One region of the Uliginosibacterium sp. 31-12 genome, then DNA from elsewhere that is predicted to be linked to it. Evidence: predicted binding sites of a transcription regulator. Region 1 holds the regulator's gene; the other holds the start of a gene.
The links. Region 1 encodes HrcA, which represses chaperone genes, less so after heat shock. Its sites were predicted from a motif close to TNTTAGCACTCNNNGNCNNNGAGTGCTAANA; they were not measured.

Region 1 (3,415 bases):
GACCTGCCCCGTGCTCAGCCCCGACAATTGGGAGGTGGTCAAACCAGCGATCTGCATGGCCGTGAAGGCCACGATCTGACTCGTGGTCAGGGTGCCGACCTGGCTGGCATCCCATCCGCGCAATTGCGTAGCGCTCAGCATCGAGAAATCGCGGGTTTCCATCGCCACGATCTGATCGGATGACATGGCAGAAACCTGGGTCGCAGACAGACTCTGTACCTGCACCGAGTTCAGTGCTTCGATCTGGCCCGTCGTCAACGCCTGGATATGGCTGCTCGTCAGCCCCTTGATCTGCGCGCCTGAAAGGGCCGCAAACTGCTGTGTGCCGAGGGCAGACACCTGCTCATTGGTCAGACTTGCAATCTGCGTGGCAGACAGAGCGGACAGATCCCGCGTTTCCAGCGCCGCGATCTGGGCGCTGCTCAAAGCACGTACCTGGGCGGAACTCAATGCGGCAACCTGGGTAGCCTGCAAGGCCTGGATCTGTGTGGTGCTCAGCGCAGCGAGCTGATCCGTTTTCAAACTGCTGATCTGGGTTGCAAGCAGCGCGGCCAGATCCTGTGTTTCAAGGGCCGACACCTGTGCCGTCGTGAGCGCTTTGAGCTGATTCGCACTAAAGCTGGCCAACTGGCCAGAAGTCATTGCCGCCACTTGGGCAGACGACAAGGATTCGATTTGCTCGGTTGTCAGCCCCTTGAGCTGCGATACAGCCAGTGCGCCAACGTCCTGCGTCTTCATGGCCTGAATCTGCTCCGGCGAGAGCACCTGGATCTGGGCCTGGGTGAGACTGGCGGCCTGCTGCGTCGTCAAAGCCGCAATCTGGGATTCCGACAAGGCACTGATCTGGTTGGTCTTCAGTGCCTGGATCTGGGTTGCCGTCAAAGCACTGAAGTCACTAGTCTCCAACGCATTGAGCTGGTCTTCGGACAAGGTCTGGACCTGGCTAACAGTCAGATTCCTCACCTGGGCCGTGGTCAGCGCCGCAACCTGTTCAGCCCCCAGAGAAGCCACCTGCCCTGTTGTCAAAACCTTGATTTGCGAAGTCGACAGGGCGGAAATCTGCGTGGTGGAGAAGGAGCCGATCTGCTCGGCAGAGAAGCCAGCGACCTGTGTGGCACTCAAAGACCGGATTTGACTCGTACCAAACCCGACAAGCTGATCCACCGTCAGCCCGCGCAATTGCGTCACCGACAGGGCCGCCAGATCACGGGTTTCCATGGCGGCTATCTGATCGGAACTCAGGGAGCTGAGTTGCTCAACCGTCATGCCCTGAAACTGGGTTTGAGTCAGCGCCTGAATCTGTCCACTGGTGAAACCCACCACGTTGTAAGGGGTGAACGCAGCAACCTGGGCCCCGGTCAGGGTCACCAGATCCTGGGTTTCCATCGCCGCAATCTGCTCTGCGCTGAATGCACCGATCTGGGTTTGGGAAAGCGCCTTGAAATCCGCGGTCGTGAGTGCGGCCACCTGGGTTGTGGTCAGTGCGGCTATCTGTGAGGCCGACAGTCCGGTAACGGTTGGCATGGCTAACTCCTGACGGAAATGCGTTTCTCTAGTTTTATAGGTTCCAGTCAGCAGCAAGCCGCTTCAGTCGGAGCCCGATGCGTTCTGTAACGGCGAGTCAGAACAAAGGTTTAGCAAATTTTTGCAAGTTTTTGCCTACGTGGAGCGGCATGTGAGCCGGCTAAATGCCCCCCAATTCTGCTGTTTGGGCCAGGCCGCAGGATCTGCCCAAAGCTCCTGCCAAGCCCTTACAATGCAGCCATGCCCCAGCTAGACAAACGTGCCCAACTCCTGCTGAAAACGCTCGTCGAACGCTATATCGCCGAGGGTCAACCCGTAGGTTCGCGCGTGCTCTCCAAGCAGTCCGGGCTGGAACTCTCGCCCGCTACGATCCGCAACGTGATGTCGGATCTGGAAGAGCTGGGCCTGATCACCAGCCCACATACCTCTGCCGGTCGCATCCCTACCGCACGTGGCTATCGTCTGTTCGTGGACACCCTGCTTACCGTCAAACCGCTGGCGCAGACCGAAGTTCGCGAACTTCAACACCACATCCATCCGGACGAGCCACGCCGCGTACTCTCTGCAGCTTCCAGCCTGCTCTCGGAGTTGACCAGCTTTGCCGGCATCGTCGCCGCGCCACGCCGCGAAGCCACCAAAATCCGCCAGATCGAGTTCGTGAGCCTGTCGGACACCCGCGTGCTGCTGATCATCGTGGCTATGAGCGGCGATGTGCAGAATCGCATCCTGTTCACCCAACGCGCCTACACAGCCTCCGAACTCGTCACCGCTGCGAATTACCTGAACCACCATTGCGCCGGGCTGGCTTTTGGCGAAATGGTCGATCACCTGCGCGGTGAGCTGGTGCAGCTGCAGCAGAACATGAGCGAGCTGATGTCGGCCGCCATTACTGTTGGCCAGGAAGCCATGGAGGAACAGAACTCGGGCTATCTGATCACCGGCGAACGCAAGCTATTGGAAGTGGATGACATTTCCTCCAACATGAACCGCCTGCGCGAGCTGTTCCGAATGTTCGAGCAGAAGTCTGGCCTGGTGCAGTTGCTGGATATTTCCAATCGCGCCGAGGGCGTGCAGCTCTTCATCGGCGGAGAATCCGGCATCAGCCCGCTGGACGAATGCAGTGTGGTCACCGCGCCTTACGAGGTCGACGGCCAAGTTGTCGGCACCGTGGCTGTGATCGGCCCGCAGCGCATGGCTTACGAACGCGTCATCCCGATTGTGGACATCACAGCACGACTGCTTTCCAGCGCCTTGTCGAGCAACACCTGACTCCCCGCGAAAACGCCAAACTCCGGCAACTGCCGGCATAAAGGCAATCGATTGCACAGGATCACCATGCCCCGCTTTCTGCAAGAGCCTGAATTCACGCATGGCAGCACACCACGTACCGGCGTGCTGCTGATCAATCTCGGCACTCCGGCCGCGCCGACTGCCAAGGCAGTGCGCCCCTATCTGAAGCAGTTCCTCTCCGACCCGCGTGTGGTCGAAATTCCGCGCGCGCTATGGTGGTTAATCCTCAACGGCATCATCCTCAATACTCGCCCCAAAAAGTCAGCCGCAAAGTACGCCACGGTGTGGAGCAAGGAAGGCTCGCCGTTGCGGGTTCATACGGAAAAACAAGCCAAGCTGCTCGCCGGCTACCTGCTGCAGGCGGGGCATCCGGACGTTCAGGTCGACTGGGCCATGCGCTACGGTCAGCCAGACGTGGAGGGGGCGCTGATGCGCCTCAAGGCGCGTGGCTGCAGCCGAATACTGGTGCTGCCGCTCTATCCGCAATATGCCGCCAGCACCACCGCCAGTGCCTTCGATGCAGTGGCTGCAGCCGGGATGAAGATCCGCAATCTGCCCGAGCTGCGCTTCGTGCGAAGCTTCCATGACCATCCTGACTACA
Region 2 (3,415 bases), on a different contig from region 1:
CATCCGGATGGCGTCTTCGTCGTGTTCGACAACGATGACGGTGTTGCCGATATCACGCAGGCGGCGTAGGGTGCCCAGGAGGCGATCGTTGTCGCGCTGGTGCAGGCCGATCGAGGGCTCATCCAACACATACATGACGCCGGTGAGTCCGGAGCCAATCTGCGAAGCGAGGCGGATACGCTGGGCTTCGCCGCCTGAAAGTGTGTCGGCCGAGCGGTTCAGGCTCAGGTAGTCCAGCCCGACGTCGATGAGGAACTGCAGGCGGGAGGCCACTTCACGCATGACCTTGTCGGCGACCTGGGCCTTGTTGCCTGCGAGTTTGGTTGTGGCGAAGTAGTGCTGACAGTCGCGGATCGAAAGGGCCCCTATTTCCGGCAGTGAACGGGTGCCAATGCGCACATAGCGTGCCTCTTTGCGCAGGCGGCTACCGGCGCAATCCGGGCAGGGGCGGGTCGAGCGGAATTTGCCGAGCTCTTCGCGCACGACGACCGAGTCTGTTTCTCGGAAGCGCCGCTCCAGATTTGGCAGGATGCCCTCGAAGCTGTGCTCCTTGCTGACCATGCGGCCCGATTCCGAGAGGTACTTGAACGGGATCTTGCGACTCCCTGAGCCGTGAAGCACCACTTCGCGGATCTCCGCGGGCAACTCATTGAAAGCGGTGTCCGTATCGAATTCGTAGAATGCCGCGAGGCTTTGCAGCATCTGAAAGTAAAACTGGTTGCGCCGATCCCAGCCGCGAATGGCCCCCGAAGCCAGCGAGAGCTCGGGATGAGCGACAACGCGGGCAGGGTCGAAGAAGTCGTGGTTGCCGAGGCCGTCGCAGCTCGGGCAAGCACCAACCGGATTGTTGAAGGAGAACAGTCGAGGTTCCAGTTCCTGCACCGCGAAGCCGCAGACGGGGCAGGCGTAGCGCGCCGAGAACGGGTGCTCCCGGCCGCTCTCCATCTCAATGGCGATGGCACGTCCTTCGGCATGTGCCAGGGCGGTTTCGAAACTTTCGGCAAGGCGCTGACGCGAATCTGGGCGGATCTTGATGCGATCCACCACCAGATCGATGCTGTGCTTGCTCGTTTTGGAGAGTGGCGGCACCGAGTCGATCTCGCAGATCTGGCCGTTGACGCGCAGGCGTACAAAGCCCTGAGCACGCAGTTCGGCAACCAGCTCTTCGTGGCTGCCCTTGCGTTCGGTGATCAGCGGGGCGGCGATCATCAGCGGCGTGCCTTCAGGCAAGGCCAATACGTGATCAACCATCTGCGACACGGTCTGCGCCTCGAGCGGCAGTTCGTGATCAGGGCAGTGCGGCGTGCCGGCACGGGCGTAGAGCAGGCGCAGGTAGTCGTGGATCTCGGTGACGGTGCCGACCGTCGAGCGCGGGTTATGGCTGGTGGCCTTCTGTTCGATGGAGATGGCTGGCGAAAGGCCTTCGATGAGATCGACGTCCGGCTTTTCCATCAGCTGCAGGAACTGGCGTGCGTAGGCTGACAGGCTTTCCACGTAGCGCCGCTGGCCTTCCGCATAGAGCGTGTCGAAGGCCAGCGAGCTCTTGCCGGAGCCAGACAGGCCGGTAATCACGGTGAGTTTGTTACGCGGGATGTCGAGACTGATGTTCTTCAGGTTGTGGGTACGTGCCCCACGGATCTGGATCCATTCCATAGCCTGTGCCGCCAGCAAGAAAACCAACCAATATACGGGGCGGACCCTGCCCGGCCAAGTGTTTTCGCGCTGTGGCGGGTGAGGATGTGTGGCGGGAGCCTTACGTAAAGTTCTCGCTCAGGGTAGGATCGCTGGCTGTCACGCGCTCAGTGCCGCGCGGCAGAACAGACCCGAATCGGCGCCGAATGAATCGTGAATGCGGCGCCGCAACTTTATCGAAGGAGTAATCGCATGGCCTCAGTCAACAAAGTCATCATCGTCGGCAATCTGGGCAAGGACCCGGAAACGCGTTATGCCCCGAGCGGTGATGCTTTCTGCACCATTACCGTTGCCACGACGGATACCTGGAAGGACAAGCAGACCGGCGAGAAGAAGGAAGCCACCGAGTGGCACCGCGTGGTGTTCAACGGCCGCCTCGCCGAGATCGCCGGCCAGTATCTGAAGAAGGGCCGCCCGGTGTATATCGAAGGTAGCCTGCGCACCCGTAAGTGGACCAACAAGGAAGGTGTGGAGCAATACACCACCGAGATCCGCGCCGACCAGATGCAGATGCTCGGTTCGCGTGAAGATGGCGGTGCTTCCCGTGGCGGAAACGATTATGACCAGCGCGGTGGTGACGACTTCCAGCAGGCGCCACGCGCTCGTCCGGCGGCTGCGCCGGCGGCCCGTCCGGCGCCGGCAGCAGCGCCTGCGGCGGGTGGCTTTGGCGATTTCGACGACGATATCCCGTTCTGAGAACGCCTTTAAGTGAGCCCGAAGCCCCGCCTAAACAATTGTTTAGGCGGGGCTTTTGATTTTCTATGGACATGTTCATGGAACTCTCTTGCGCATTTAGCACTCAATGAGGCAGAGTGCTAACATTGAGTTGGGCGAAATGCCCGCTGAAGATTTGTGGAGGTGACAGGTATGACGCAAGCGCTGGCTTTTCCGGTTCCGAACGCTCTGGGCAACATCGACCAGTACGTGCAGGCCGTCAATCGCTACCCGCTGCTGACCGAGGAGCAGGAACACGCCTTGGCTCTGCGCCTGAAGGAAGAGAACGATCTGGACGCCGCGCGCCAACTGGTGCTGTCGCATCTGCGTTTGGTGGTGTCCATTGCCCGCAATTACCTCGGTTACGGTCTGCCGCATGCGGATCTGATCCAGGAAGGCAACATTGGCCTGATGAAGGCGGTGAAGCGTTTCGATCCGGAGCGTGGGGTGCGGCTGGTGTCTTTTGCCATGCACTGGATCAAGGCCGAGATCCACGAATACATCGTCAAGAACTGGCGTCTGGTGAAGATTGCGACCACCAAGGCCCAGCGCAAGCTGTTCTTCAACCTGCGCAGCATGCGCGGTGACAGTGCTTCACTGAGTCCTGAGGATGTACGCGGTATTGCGAGCAAGCTGGGCGTGAAGCCGGAAGAAGTGATCGAGATGGAAACGCGCTTTGCCGGTGGCGAAGTAGCGATTGATCGCGGTTCGGATGACGACGACGAGCGCATGGCGCCGATCGACTGGCTGGCAGACGAATCGGCCGAGCCGGTGGAAGTGCTGGCTACTGCGCAGAGCGAGCGCCTGGCAGACGAAGGCCTGAAGGGCGCACTGGCAAGCCTGGACGAGCGCAGCCGCGCCATCGTGCAGCGCCGCTGGCTGGTGGAGGATGATCCGGCCACCCTGCATGAGCTGGCCGCTGAGTACGGCGTGTCAGCCGAGCGGATCCGCCAGATCGAGGCCAAAGCCATGCAGAAGATGCGACTGGCCTTGTCGGCATGAAAAACTG

Region 2: rpoH (RNA polymerase sigma factor RpoH) is a predicted target of HrcA. The motif match lies at 2,483-2,513, and genes of this name have one in related genera.

Annotation. Positions count from the first base shown of each region.
Region 1 is NZ_JAUOOA010000001.1:234,213-237,627, reverse strand. It holds gene Q3Y64_RS01080 (hypothetical protein) at 1-1,524, opposite strand, end outside; gene hrcA (heat-inducible transcriptional repressor HrcA) at 1,765-2,793, shown strand; gene hemH (ferrochelatase) at 2,860-3,415, shown strand, end outside.
Region 2 is NZ_JAUOOA010000009.1:15,682-19,096, forward strand. It holds gene uvrA (excinuclease ABC subunit UvrA) at 1-1,653, opposite strand, end outside; gene ssb (single-stranded DNA-binding protein) at 1,885-2,388, shown strand; gene rpoH (RNA polymerase sigma factor RpoH) at 2,560-3,408, shown strand.